Linked DNA regions of Acidisarcina polymorpha. The main gene of each other region encodes a partner of the protein of the gene in region 3 in a complex. Links are inferred from orthologs where the notes say so. Each region holds a gene or a part of one and is shown on either strand. Other genes may lie near its edges. The genes, in order: ACPOL_RS23220, ACPOL_RS01070 and nuoH.

Region 1 (4,063 bases), 770 kb from region 3 along the record:
CATTGCAGACCGCCGGATACTGCACCTTGCTATCGACCGCAATCGCAATAGCCATGTCCAAATCCGCCGCGGCGTCGATGTAAACGTGGCAGACTCCGTCGGCATGGCCTAGCACAGGGATGTCGGTGTTGTTCTGAATGTGCTGCACCAAGGCGTTCGACCCGCGCGGAATCACCAGATCGATGGTCCCACTCAGCTTGAGCAATGCCTCGACCGGAGCACGCCCGTAGACGCCGCTCACCGCCGCCTCATCCACCAGACCAGAGCCCCGCAAAGCCTCATGGATCGCCACAAGCACCGCGGCCATGGTTCGCTCCACTTCCCTGCCGCCCTTGAGAATAACCGCATTTCCCGACTTGATGGCCAGCGCGCTGATTTGAGTGATGGCGTCGGGACGGGCCTCAAAGATAATCGCGAGCAGGCCAAGCGGCACACTGACCTTTTCGAGAATCAGCCCGTCGTCGAGCAGCGTCCGCTGCAACATCTTCCCGGCCGGATCGTCCAGCTTGGCAACCGCTCTGACACCGTCGATCATGCCTTGCAACTTTTCCGGAGATAGTAACAGCCGCTGATACAGAGCTTTTGACATCTCGCCGCGGTCGACGGCGACCCGCGCCTCAGCCGCGTCTTCTTCGTTTGCCCGAAGCACCTCCGCGACATGGCGCTCAAGAGATGCGGCAATTCGTGACAGTATTTGATCTTTATCGGAAGCGGAAAGAGAAGCCAGCTTGCGCCCCGCTCGTTTAGCTGCGAACGCCAGCTCTGCAACATCGCCTGCCTTCACCGGTTCTACGGCCGCCGCGCTCATCTCGACCCCTCTTTGAAGAAGACCGTGCCTGCCGTCTCGCCGGCGCACACCCGCTCAACCACCCCAGGCGTCCGGCCGCTCGCGATGATTGCCAGCTTGCCTGCGTCCATCACCATGCGCGCGGCTTCGACTTTCGTGAGCATGCCTCCTCGACCGCGGCCATTCGCCGCTCCAGCAGCGGCAATAAGTTCCGGAGTAATCTCGTTCACCTCGGAGATCAACTCCGCTTCAGGGTCGCTGGGATGCTTCGAATACAAGCCGCTTACATCGGAAAGCAGGATCAACAAATCGGCGTCCATCTTGGTCATCACCAATGCGGAAAGTTTATCGTTGTCGCCGAAAATTCGTTGGCTCTCAGCGAAGTCTCGGCCAATAGGACTTCCCCCAGGCCGCTCCAATTCAAGGGTCGAGACGGTATCGTTTTCATTGATCACCGGCACAACCCCCAGCGTCAACAGCGTTTCCAGCGTCGCCCTCAGGTTGGAATAGCGCACCGGATCGAGGAAGTCGTCTTCGGTCAACAGAACTTGCGCAGTCGCCACATCGAAGTGCTGAAAGCCGCTCTCGTAGAGCGACATCAACTGGCTCTGACCCACCGCGGCGCACGCCTGCTTCATCGCCAATTCAGTCGGAGACGACTCCATACCCAGGCGCCTCACCCCTAGCGCGATCGCGCCGGAGGAGACAAAAATGACGTGTTTGCCATCCCGGCGAAGGTTGATCGCCGACTCGACCAGCGCATGAATCAGGCCCACAGCCGGCGCGCCGTCGTCGCGGATGATGACGTTCGTTCCCAGCTTGATCACAATACGCCGAGCCGACGCGACTCGTTCGCGTGCAGCATTAACGTTCGCAGCCTCAGCGAGTGCTTCTCGTTCGTTCAGCAGGTTGAGTGTGTTGGCCATGTGCTGCTTTGTCCCTCAGAAGGTGCGGCGATGACATTCCGGTCAAGCAAGAAAATAGGCGCCATCGGGTAGCATCTCCCAGTCGGCGCCTCTTCGTTTCGGTCAGAAATCTAGCCCGCTAAACTCACTTGACCGAGTCGGAGTGTGCCGCCAGGCTTCCCGGCATCGCGACCGACGTCGCCAGCATATCTTCCTTCCGCATGATCAGATTGGTCGCGTTCAAGCTGGCTAACTCGAAGCCGTGGCCATGGGTGATCGCGTCCGTCGGGCAGGCCTCGACGCAGTAGCCGCAAAAAATGCAGCGGTTGTAATCAATGTTATAGACCTTGGCGTAACGCTCGGCGCTCGAGATCCGGACTTCGTCGGTATTCTCCGCTGCCTCGATATAGATACAGTTCGACGGGCAGGCGGCTGCGCAGAGGAAACAGGCCACACACTTTTCCAGGCCATTTTCATCCCGCTGGAGCACGTGCGCGCCCCGGAAGCGGTCCTGAAATACCGCTCCCCGCAGCGGCCCTGGGCCGTCGGGATAGTTCTCAACCTCGGTCGGCTTCAGCATTTCTCCGAACGTGATGCTCATGCCCTTGGCAATGCCAGCGATGTTGCGCACAATCGACATAGGCTCAGTATACTGGAGGCCGGCGCTCTCGTCAGATTCACCCTCCATCCGGTTTTGCCGTATCGCTGTTTTGGGAGGTTGCCATGCGCCCCAACTCCGAACGCCTACATTCCGAGCCGAGATTTTGGACAACCTCCAAATCCGAGCCGCACCCGGCTCTCGACCCATCCAAAGAAGTCGCCGCCAAAATCCGCCGCCGCCACCGTCAGGAACCCGAACCGCTGCTCAAGCGCTGGCTCAACTCGCTGCGAGCCAAGCTCCGTCGTGCGACTCCACCGGAACCGCCGCAATGGCCCCTGGCTGGAGTCCGCCAGCCGCTTGGACGAGGGCCGAGGCCGAGGAGCGGCGCGGTGGCTTTGAAGGAGCCTTGGTGACGGTGAACATGCGGGGAACAGAAAAGCATCGATTCAAGTTCGGTGCAGCCGCTGGTCTCGTCTGTTCGCTCCTACTGGGAATGGCCCAGGTCTCCGCTCAGCAGCCGCGCACGGCCACGAACCCGGTTGTCGCCTCCGCTACTAACCCAGAGTTGCAGGTCATGGTGGACGGCCGGAGAACAGCACTTACCTTGGCCGAGTTCAAAGATCTTCCTCACAAAACCGTCAGCTACCACAACGCCCACACCAAAACCGACGAAACCTACTCCGGCGTTCCGCTCATCGACCTGCTCGCCAAGTACGGAGCACCCACCGGAGACAAGCTTCACGGCAAGGCGCTGTCGGACTACATCGTCGCCACCGGTTCCGACGGCTACAGGGCGGTGCTGGCGCTGGCAGAGACCGACCCAAGCTTCCATCCCGGAGACGTGATCGTCGCCGACTCCATGAACGGGCAGCCGCTCGATGCCAAGAACGGCCCGTTCAAGCTCGTCGTTACAGAAGACAAGCGCCCCGCCCGGTCCGTGCGCAATCTCGTCTCGATCGAACTGAAAGCCACGGTCTGAAAGCCTTGAGCTGAAGCCATAGACCTCCGCATCCGACCCATCCTGTCGAGTGTCAACGCGCTCTCTGACCGGTCCCCGCGAATCCCTTGCAAGCCGCGCTCTCCTGCCCGCCAGCAATCCCGAAGACCACATCGGCGCCCCTGCAAAGCCGCTGCTTCACCGGCAGCGCGTCCCGCCCGGTCACTGGCCGCGAAGTCCCCTGGTCGCTCAACGGGTCGATCCGGTATTCGAAGAGATATTCGCCGCCCCGGCTCGATTTCTTTTGCTCGGGATACGACGTCCAGGTATCCAGCACCACCCGCTGGTCGACGTTCATGAACAGCGCATAGACGTGGTCGCCGGCCGTGTCGGCGGAATAGATAGGCGCGCCGGCAATCTGGCGCCGCCATCGCGCGCCCCACCGCTTAGTCTTGCGGTCGATATAGAAAGCAGTGAGAAAGGTCGTCGCCTTGCACTGCGCGCAGTCGTCATAGGTGGCCAGCAGTTCGGGCGTGTCGTAGTCGTAGAACTTCTGCCAGTCGATGTACTTCAAGCTCGTCCCGCTCAGCAGCTCCTCGACGGAGCCATCCTTGAGTGAGACGCCATAGGCCGTAAAGACGTCGTTGCCCGGATTGGCAGTCGGATCCTTGCGCAGCGTGGCGATCACCAACGCCTGCTGGCCAATCACGCCGATCTCGCGAAGGGCCGTGTAGGGTTTGGCAGAGAGAAAGGTGGTGACCTTGGCCACCGTTTGCGCGTCGGTCTTCATGTCGACCCAGGCGAATCCGTCGATGACTTGTGCCGAGACGGCA
Region 2 (3,820 bases), 6.0 Mb from region 3 along the record:
CTACCTGGTTACTGTGCTGGAGCAGCAGCGGCCTTTTTCTTATGGTGAGCAGCCTTCTTCGCGCCGAGCGGAGTCCGCGTTTGCGGCTTCACTGTCGACTCGTCAACGGCTGTGGTTCCGGATACGTCGCTGTCGAATGTTGCGCCAGCGGGTACCAGGTAGTTCTCTACTTCGTCAACGCTCTGCGTTCCAGTGCGTACCGAGATGCGGGAGGCATCAATACCCTTTTCCTTGACCAGGTAATCCTTGGTATTGACGGCCCTCTGTGCGGCCAGGTTCGCGATGACGGGAGCGTGCTTCCTCTTGCCCTTGGCTGGAGCCGGTTCTGGTCCAGCTTCGCCAACCACAGTCACATTTGCATCTGGCGTTTGTTGAGCGCTCAGAGCAACTTGATCGAGGCAGGCCTTGGCTTCGTTATCGACACGGGCGGGACGCTTGGTGTCGCGGCCGAACGTGATCGAGCAGAGAGTTGAGGTCTTAGGAGCAGGCGGCGGCGGTGGCGCTTCCACATTCACGCTCGTGGTTGCGGATGCCGTGTGACCCTTATCGTCAGCCACGTTGCAAGTGACGGTGATCGAACCGGCAGGAGCGCCAGTCGTGGTTAAGGTCGCCGTGGTTCCAGTGCCGCTTACCTGTCCAGCCGATGCAGTATAGCTGTAGGTCAAAGGCCGGTTCTGCGGGCTGACGCCTTGCGAAGTGATGGTTGCCGTATCACCCGGCTTGATGGTGGTCGGGTTGGCCGAGCAGGTGATTGTCGGAGGCTCGTAATCCTTCACCGTGAAGTTTGCCGTGCAATCCGCAAACTGTCCTGGCTTCTGACCCTCGGAGACGTGACCAGTCACGGTATAGCTGCCTGGGCTCAGGCTGCTGGTATCGACATTGCCGGTCGTCGAATCGCCGGTAACTTTGACGCCAGAACCCGACCAGGTGTAGGTGGCGGTCTTCTTGGGATTGAGGTTGAGGGCGCTTCCCGTGACCGTAACCGGGTCACCGGGGAAGACCGAAGCCGGGCTAGCCGAGCAGCTGTAGGTAACCGGAGGAGGAGGAACGATGCTGCCGAACTTCACCACGACACCCGTGCTCAGGCGTGCGTTGTTCAGGTTAGCGCGACCGCCGGTTACTGGTTGGGGGCCGAAGGAGGCATGGTAGTACTGATAATCCGCCTGGAACAAGCGCAAGGCGAGGTGATGGTCGAACCATGGCAGCCCATAATCCAGGCCGCCGCCTACCGTCAAAGCCGTACCCCAGGTGTAAGCGTGAGAGGCCAACGGTTCATAGTTCGGGCCGCCGAGCCGCAGACCGCCGGCCAGCGCGTGGACGAACGGGGTGATGCCTTCATCGGTGGGATAACGGGCAATAATACCGCCGGAATAGGTCGAAGCCCCGTCGTTGTTTCCGTCCGGATGAACCCCAATCTCTACCTGAGCGCCCACGTACTTGTTGAAGAAGTAACTGCCGCTACCGATCGCTCCATAGTCCACAGAAGAGTACTTCGCGGGGCTGAGCGTCCCGTCAGCGAGCGTGGTGGTGATTGTGCCGTGAGGGGCGAGGTAAGAATATCCAAGAAAGATATCTATCTTGGATATCGGTGCGGCCGGTGGGGCAGAGGCCGGTGGGGGCGAATTCTGTCCGTATAAGCTCGATGATCCGAGCCCTACGGCGCCAGCTACGAGCAGAATTCGGCTCAGAGAACCTGTGGGACAAGAAAACATGCGTCTATCCTCCAAAAACCTTAGTGAAAAGTGACCTCGGTGAAACTAATGAGCCGACCGCAATGACTCATACCGAACTTGTTGCAATACCGCGCGTTGCGTACTCGAAGCGCTTACTTCAGGCTGCAGCACTATGAATGGTACACGCTAAGCCGCTGTTACTACACGGTCTTTTCAAAAACTTCGAACCTTTCGAACCTTCGCCAGGGGCGCCTATAGATTTAATGTGCGGCGCGTACTGCCCCGCTCCCGCTGAATCTTCTCTTGCAATAAAGTAATTGCATACATCAACTGTTCCGGGCGGGGTGGACATCCGGGCACATACACATCCACCGGAATGACCTGATTCACACCCTGAACCAAAGCATAATTGTTGAACACGCCGCCAGACGTCGCGCAAGCGCCCATGGATATTACCCACTTTGGTTCCGGCATCTGGTCATACAGGCGGCGTATGACCGGCGCCATCTTCTGTGACACCCGGCCCGCTATCACCATGAGGTCCGATTGCCGGGGCGAAGGCCGGAATACTTCGGCCCCAAATCGCGCAATATCGAATCGCGAAGCTCCCATGGACATCATCTCGATCGCACAGCAAGCGAGTCCGAAGGTCATCGGCCATACCGAACTCTTGCGCACCCAATTGATCGCAAAATCCAGAGATGTCATGAACACACCCTCGGGTTGCTCATAACCGTAATTGGCTTCTCGCACCTTCTCGCGATTTTTCGAGCTGCTCTCGAGCGAACCGAACAAATATCGATCTGAAGTCGCTAGTGACATATTCTCAATATACCTCCGATCTAACTCATTCCAGACGTTTTTTGCGACTTTCGCCTGCTTTTTTCAAAAGGGAGCACTTAGATTTCGCTCCATGCGACAGCACTACTTCACGGACCGCTTATGCAGGCCGATGGAATCGCACAGCTTTTGGATGTAGAAAACAATGAGGTCGAGCTCAAACATTTTGAGCTTCGCTGCACTTCGGGATGACGGCCGCCGCCGCAACCCGACCGCTCCAGGGTTGGCATTCCCGCCAACCGGCGCTACTTCCTGTGAGAGGCATCTCCATACTCGATTGATGAACCTGATACTCTGACCATCGAAATCAACTTTATATCGCGTGTGCTCAGTCAGGTTGAAAGCGAACAACTATGCAGAAAATTGAAGCGATCATTCAGCCATCGAAGCTCGATGCAGTAAAGGATGCCTTGATCGAGGCCGGCGTCGAAGGCATGACCATCCTTGAGGCTCGCGGTCATGGCAGGCAAAAGGGTCATACCGAGTTCTACCGGGGACGCGAGTACACCGTCGACCTGTTGCCAAAGATCAAGCTGGAGATGGTCGTCAGGGATGAAATGGTCGAGAAAACCGTACAGGCGATCCTCTCTGCCGCGCGCTCAGGCAAGATCGGTGACGGCAAGATATTCATCACCCGAGTGGATGAAGCCATTCGCATCCGAAACGACGAACGAGGCGAGACTGCCCTCTGATACTGCTGCAGAATAGGACCCGGATGCCAGCGGCCGCGGGTCCGAGCTCAGTCCTTCCCCCTGGACGGCGATTTTTGTCCCTTTGAATTCGCAGCATTGCCTGTAGACTTTTTTTACCCAAGTAAATCGGCCTTGACCAGTTAGGCCAAATCATCTTCGGCCACGGGCGGAGTTGCCGGAACTCTCTCAGTTACCGCTTCTCCGGCCTGCGAATACTGCTATACCAGGGGGAAATTGTCGCTAGCATGACCGACGGTGCACTTCTCTCTCAACTGAGAGAGACTTACCAGCAGGAATTCGTGAGCCTCCGCCAAAGCTTTGAGCGGAGCGGCGACGGTGCGGCCATCATCCGACGGCGTGCGATTTCAGTTGATACGCTCTTCAAAGCATTGTGGAGACAGGCGCTGGGCAAAGAGGTTGACCGTTCTGGCGTAGCTGTGGTTGCTACTGGCGGTTATGGCCGCCGCCATTTGTTTCCCTACTCCGATGTCGATTTGCTCTATATCTTTGCGAACGATGAGGCTGAGCGAGAGTTCCGGGAAGCGGTACAGATCGCAAATCAAGGGCTTTGGGACATCGGCCTTCGCGCCAGTCCCGCCATGCGGACCTTGAAAG
Region 3 (3,989 bases):
TTCCGGCCGAGCAGGCCGTTCAGCAAAAATCCCACGAAAGGGAGGATGGGAATCAACCACAGATGCATTGAGGGGACGCCGGTCATAGTTTCATCAGGTCGACCGAGTCGACATTCAAGGTGTTCCGCGTGCGGAAGACGGCGATGATGATGGCCAAACCGACCGCCGCTTCCGCGGCAGCCACCACCATAACAAAGAAGACAAAAATCTGTCCGCTCACCTGATGCCATTGATGGGCAAAGGCAACGAAGGTCAGATTGACCGCATTCAGCATTAACTCGATCGACATGAAGACGGTGATGATGTTGCGCTTGATCAGGAATGCGCCAACCCCGATCGAGAACAGGATCGCACTCAGCACCAGGTAGTAGGCAATCGGCACCGCCATGCTAGTTTTCCCTCCGCGCCAGGGCGACCGCGCCCAGGATTGCGACCAGGATGAGCACCGAGGTGACTTCAAAAGGGAGCAGGAGATCGCGAAACAGCACCGTGCTCAGGTCCGAGGTGGTTACCAGATAATCACCGAGCCGCGCGTTGCTCAGATGGCCGCGCTGCGAGAGAAAGACAAACGATAGCAAGCAGACCAGGACCGCGACCCCGGGGATGCCGACGATATATGCCGCCTTGCTGCCATGGGTGCGCTCTTCCTTTCCGGCGTTCAGAAGCATGATCACGAAGGTGAACAACACCATGATCGCGCCGGAGTAGACGATCACCTGAGCGGCAGCCAAAAACTCGGCGCCTAACAATAGGTACAACACCGCCAGCGAACTCATCACCACGATCAGCGAGAGCGCGCTATTGATGGGGTGGCGCTGCAGAAGCAGGTTGAGAGCGCCTGCCACGCAGAGTCCGCCGAAGATGAAGAACAAGACTAGATACATGCTTGTGTCAACTCGTCCGTGCTGCTAAGTGGGTCTGCGTAAGTCCTTCAGGAATCGAACCCGAAAGGCGATTGTAAATCAAAACGCTGTCCTAACTACCGCGCAGCGCCAGCCAGAGACTAGTGGCCACAATGTTGAGGATCGCGAGAGGCATCAAGAACTTCCAGCCGAAGCCCATCAACTGGTCGTAGCGGAAGCGAGGCAGCGTACCCCGGACCCAGATGTAGAGAAAAAGGAAGCAAACCACCTTGAAGACAAACCAGAAGACCGGCACGATGGCCGCGACGACCGGCCCCCCGATTGCGGGCAGCAGGTTGCCAAACGGGCTCGTCCAGCCACCAAAGAAGAGCAGCGTCGCCACGCAGCCGACGGTGATCATGTTGGCGTACTCGGCCATGAAGAACATGGCGAACTTCATCGAGCTGTATTCGGTGTGATACCCCGCAGTCAACTCGCTCTCCGCCTCCGGCAGATCGAAGGGCGAACGGTTAGTCTCGGCATAGGCCGCCATCAGATAGATGAAGAAGGCCACGAACTGAAAGCCGCCAAAGACATTCCAGGAAAGAAGTCCGTGGGTCGCCTGCACATCGACGATATCGCGCAGCCGCAGCGATCCGGTGCGCAAGACGACGCCAACTAGCGACAGCCCTAAAGCCAGTTCGTAGCTGATTAACTGCGCGCTCGCCCTCAGTGCACCGAGCAGCGAATACTTGTTGTTCGAAGCCCAACCAGACAGCGCGATGCCGTACACGCCAATCGAGGTCACGCCCAGGATCACCAGCAGCCCAATGTTCACATCGGCGATTTGGAAGAGGTCCACTCCCTTGAACAGGGTGCTTGCTCCGAATGGCACGACCGAAATCGAAAGCAGGGCGCAGGCCAGTGCGATGACCGGCGCGGCAAGGTAAAGCGGCCGGTAGACGCCAGTAGGCATTAGATCTTCTTTGAGAAATAACTTGGCGCCGTCAGCGAGTGGCTGCAGCAGGCCGAATGGCCCTACCCGGCTGGGTCCCCACCGGTTCTGGATGCGGCCGACCACCTTCCGTTCGAGCAGCACCGTATAGGCCACCGCTGTCAGCAGGATGACCAGCACGACTAACACCTTCAGAATGCTCAGGACCACAAATAGAAGAATATTCACTCGGCCTTCCCAAAAGTGTTCAAGTTCTCAAACGGTCTTGATACTGCGCTTTTCGCCGGTTACAAAGCAGGCCCAGGGACCTTCTCTCAAAAGGCTTAGAGTCCGTGGATCCCGTCCGAGGGCCCAGATCCTTGCCAGCGTTAGTCAGCCGCCTCGGCAACCTGAGGCCTGGTATGCGATTCCACCACCGCGCCTAACATGTTGCTGTAGCGTCCAAGCGTCCCCGACGTGAATAGTGTATCGCGTGAAGGCAGAACGAGATCCCGGCGTTCCGTGGCGCTCGCACCCGCATTCTCAATCTGGACCAGAGGCGCGTCAGAATGGGTCGCATTGCCCGCCAGCAGCTCCAACCGGGAGGTCGCATAAGCCGGCACCAGCCGTTGAATCTCATCGAGGATGGCGAATGGATCAAAGGGGCTCAGCTTCGGTTCAAGATGGTTCGCCGCCAGCCAGACAGAATGCCGATCGGCCTCGCCCGACTGTGCTCCGCGCGATTGACCCATATCGGCGCGAACCCCGCTCCCAAAAGGAACCAGGGACCGCGGATTGACTCCCGCCCGGTCCGCCAGCCGGACGATCAACTCAAAGTCGGTGCGCACACCCGCCCGGTCCGCCGCCTTCTTCACCAACTGCAGGTCGCCATAGGTGTTGGTCACCGTGCCGGATTTTTCATAGAGGTTCGCGACCGGCAAGACCACGTCGGCCAACAACGCCGTCTCGGTCAGGAACATGTCCTGCACGATCAGAAAAGTGTTCTTGAGCGCCGCCGCATCCACCCCGTACCGAGAAACCGGATTCGACCCGACAACATAGAGGGCCGCCAGTTCTCCGCGACCAGCGGCATCGAACATCTCAACCAGGTCCATGCCCGGAGCCGCTAAAAGTCCCGATCCAGAACTCCTGTACTCCTCGGTAAACGGGCCGCCCGCCTCGACCGGAACATAGCCGGGCAGAAAGTCCGGCAGCAGCCCCATGTCTGCCGCGCCACGCGAGTTGACGTAGTCGCCGAGACACGCAAACTTCACGTTGGGCAAGCCAAGGCCGAACTTGACCAATGCCTCAATGTCCCGTCCGCGGAACTCCGAGCCAAAGACGATCAGCAGCTCTTTCTCGCCGCGCAGACCCTCGCGGAAGGCCTTCGCCGAGTCGTCTTCTGCAATCGCGCCGTCATCGCCACCCAGAAAGTTGATCGCCGCCGCATAGCCATCGGCCGGTACTTCGAGGAATCCCTTCGCCTGCCTGCGTAGCTTGATCTCTTCGTGGTTGACGAGATAAATCCGGGCGCGGTTATGGCGAACATTCTCGCGCAAACTCCACGCCAGCATCGGGTGCTGTTCTGTCGGATCGTTGCCGATCACCAGGATCGCCGGCGCCTTTCCGACATCGGCCAGCGAAGCCGCCAGTCCGGCATTCGTGCCCAGAGCCTTGGCAAAGCCCGCGTAGTCGGCCGTCCGGTGGTGATCGATGTTGTTGGTGCCGAGCACCGTCCGCGCGAACTTCTGCAGCAGGTAATTCTCTTCATTCGTCGTCCGGTTCGAACCGATGACGCCGATTGCTTGACCGCCGCGAGTGTCGCGCACCTCGCGCAGTTTCTTGCCCGCGTAATCGAGCGCCGACTCCCAGCTGACCTCGGCAAACTTGCCATCCGGCTGACGAACCAGCGGCTTCGTCAAGCGGTCTTTGTGGTTGGCAAAATCGAAGGCGTAGCGCCCCTTGATGCACAGGAAGTCGCCGTTGATCCCACTCTTGTCGCGGTTGTCGCCGCGGACAATCTCCATGCCTTCATCCGCCCGGCGCACGCCGAGGGTCGTCTTGCAGCCATCGCCGCAGTGGGTGCAGACGGTGGCCACGTGGTTCATCTCCCACGGCCGCGTCTTGTAGCGATAGGTGCCCGAGGTCAGGGCGCCCACCGGGCAGATGTCGATGCACATGCCGCATTCTTCACATTCCAGATGGTCGCCGCC

Evidence for each region.
Region 1: the proteins of nuoH (region 3) and ACPOL_RS23220 are in contact, whole or in part, in a cryo-EM structure (PDB 6ZJN), measured with the Thermus thermophilus proteins. The link is inferred for Acidisarcina polymorpha from one-to-one orthologs. Residues at the interface, in WP_096411122.1 of Thermus thermophilus: Arg41, Phe42, Val44, Arg45, Met46, Thr296, Tyr354; in WP_096411123.1 of Thermus thermophilus: Thr2, Leu3, Lys4, Leu6, Ser9, Thr13, Tyr16, Leu17, Val22, Thr23.
Region 2: the proteins of nuoH (region 3) and ACPOL_RS01070 are in contact, whole or in part, in a crystal structure (PDB 6Y11), measured with the Thermus thermophilus proteins. The link is inferred for Acidisarcina polymorpha from one-to-one orthologs. Residues at the interface, in WP_096411122.1 of Thermus thermophilus: Arg36, Val44, Arg45, Met46, Gly47, Pro48, Asn49, Arg50, Val51, Leu57, Gln58, Ala61, Asp62, Ile64, Lys65, Ile67, Phe68, Lys69, Glu70, Ile72, Val74, Glu223, Ala224, Glu225, His233, Thr234, Glu235, Tyr236, Ser237, Trp241; in WP_096411117.1 of Thermus thermophilus: Arg16, Glu17, Gly18, Leu24, Leu27, Val28, Trp30, Gly31, Arg32, Asn34, Ser35, Trp37, Thr54, Asp55, Ala56, Asp59, Ala61, Arg62, Phe63, Gly64, Glu66, Val67, Phe68, Arg69, Ala70, Ser71, Arg73, Gln74, Ala75, Asp76.

Annotation. Positions count from the first base shown.
Region 1 is NZ_CP030840.1:5,458,760-5,462,822, reverse strand. What follows is about bases 586-3,556. They hold ACPOL_RS23220 (NuoI/complex I 23 kDa subunit family protein), read right to left. Parts: upstream 2,333-3,556; coding sequence 1,838-2,332; downstream 586-1,837. Other genes in these bases: ACPOL_RS23210 (hypothetical protein), read right to left, coding at 3,325-3,556; ACPOL_RS23215 (molybdopterin-dependent oxidoreductase), read left to right, coding at 2,622-3,272; proB (glutamate 5-kinase), read right to left, coding at 805-1,713; ACPOL_RS23230 (glutamate-5-semialdehyde dehydrogenase), read right to left, coding at 586-808. In the rest of the region: more of ACPOL_RS23230, read right to left, coding at 1-585; more of ACPOL_RS23210, read right to left, coding at 3,557-4,063. UniProt on the Escherichia coli protein: NDH-1 shuttles electrons from NADH, via FMN and iron-sulfur (Fe-S) centers, to quinones in the respiratory chain. The immediate electron acceptor for the enzyme in this species is believed to be ubiquinone.
Region 2 is NZ_CP030840.1:228,575-232,394, forward strand. The notes cover bases 711-3,438. They hold ACPOL_RS01070 (NADH-quinone oxidoreductase subunit B), read right to left. Parts: upstream 2,496-3,438; coding sequence 1,926-2,495; downstream 711-1,925. Other genes in these bases: ACPOL_RS01065 (OmpA family protein), read right to left, coding at 711-1,712; ACPOL_RS01080 (P-II family nitrogen regulator), read left to right, coding at 2,867-3,205. In the rest of the region: more of ACPOL_RS01065, read right to left, coding at 9-710; glnD ([protein-PII] uridylyltransferase), read left to right, coding at 3,451-3,820. UniProt on the Escherichia coli protein: NDH-1 shuttles electrons from NADH, via FMN and iron-sulfur (Fe-S) centers, to quinones in the respiratory chain. The immediate electron acceptor for the enzyme in this species is ubiquinone.
Region 3 is NZ_CP030840.1:6,229,842-6,233,830, reverse strand. Bases 1-2,897 are described here. They hold nuoH (NADH-quinone oxidoreductase subunit NuoH), read right to left. Parts: upstream 2,026-2,897; coding sequence 976-2,025; downstream 1-975. Other genes in these bases: nuoG (NADH-quinone oxidoreductase subunit NuoG), read right to left, coding at 2,166-2,897; ACPOL_RS26580 (NADH-quinone oxidoreductase subunit J family protein), read right to left, coding at 390-884; nuoK (NADH-quinone oxidoreductase subunit NuoK), read right to left, coding at 83-388; nuoL (NADH-quinone oxidoreductase subunit L), read right to left, coding at 1-86. In the rest of the region: more of nuoG, read right to left, coding at 2,898-3,989. UniProt on the Escherichia coli protein: NDH-1 shuttles electrons from NADH, via FMN and iron-sulfur (Fe-S) centers, to quinones in the respiratory chain. The immediate electron acceptor for the enzyme in this species is believed to be ubiquinone.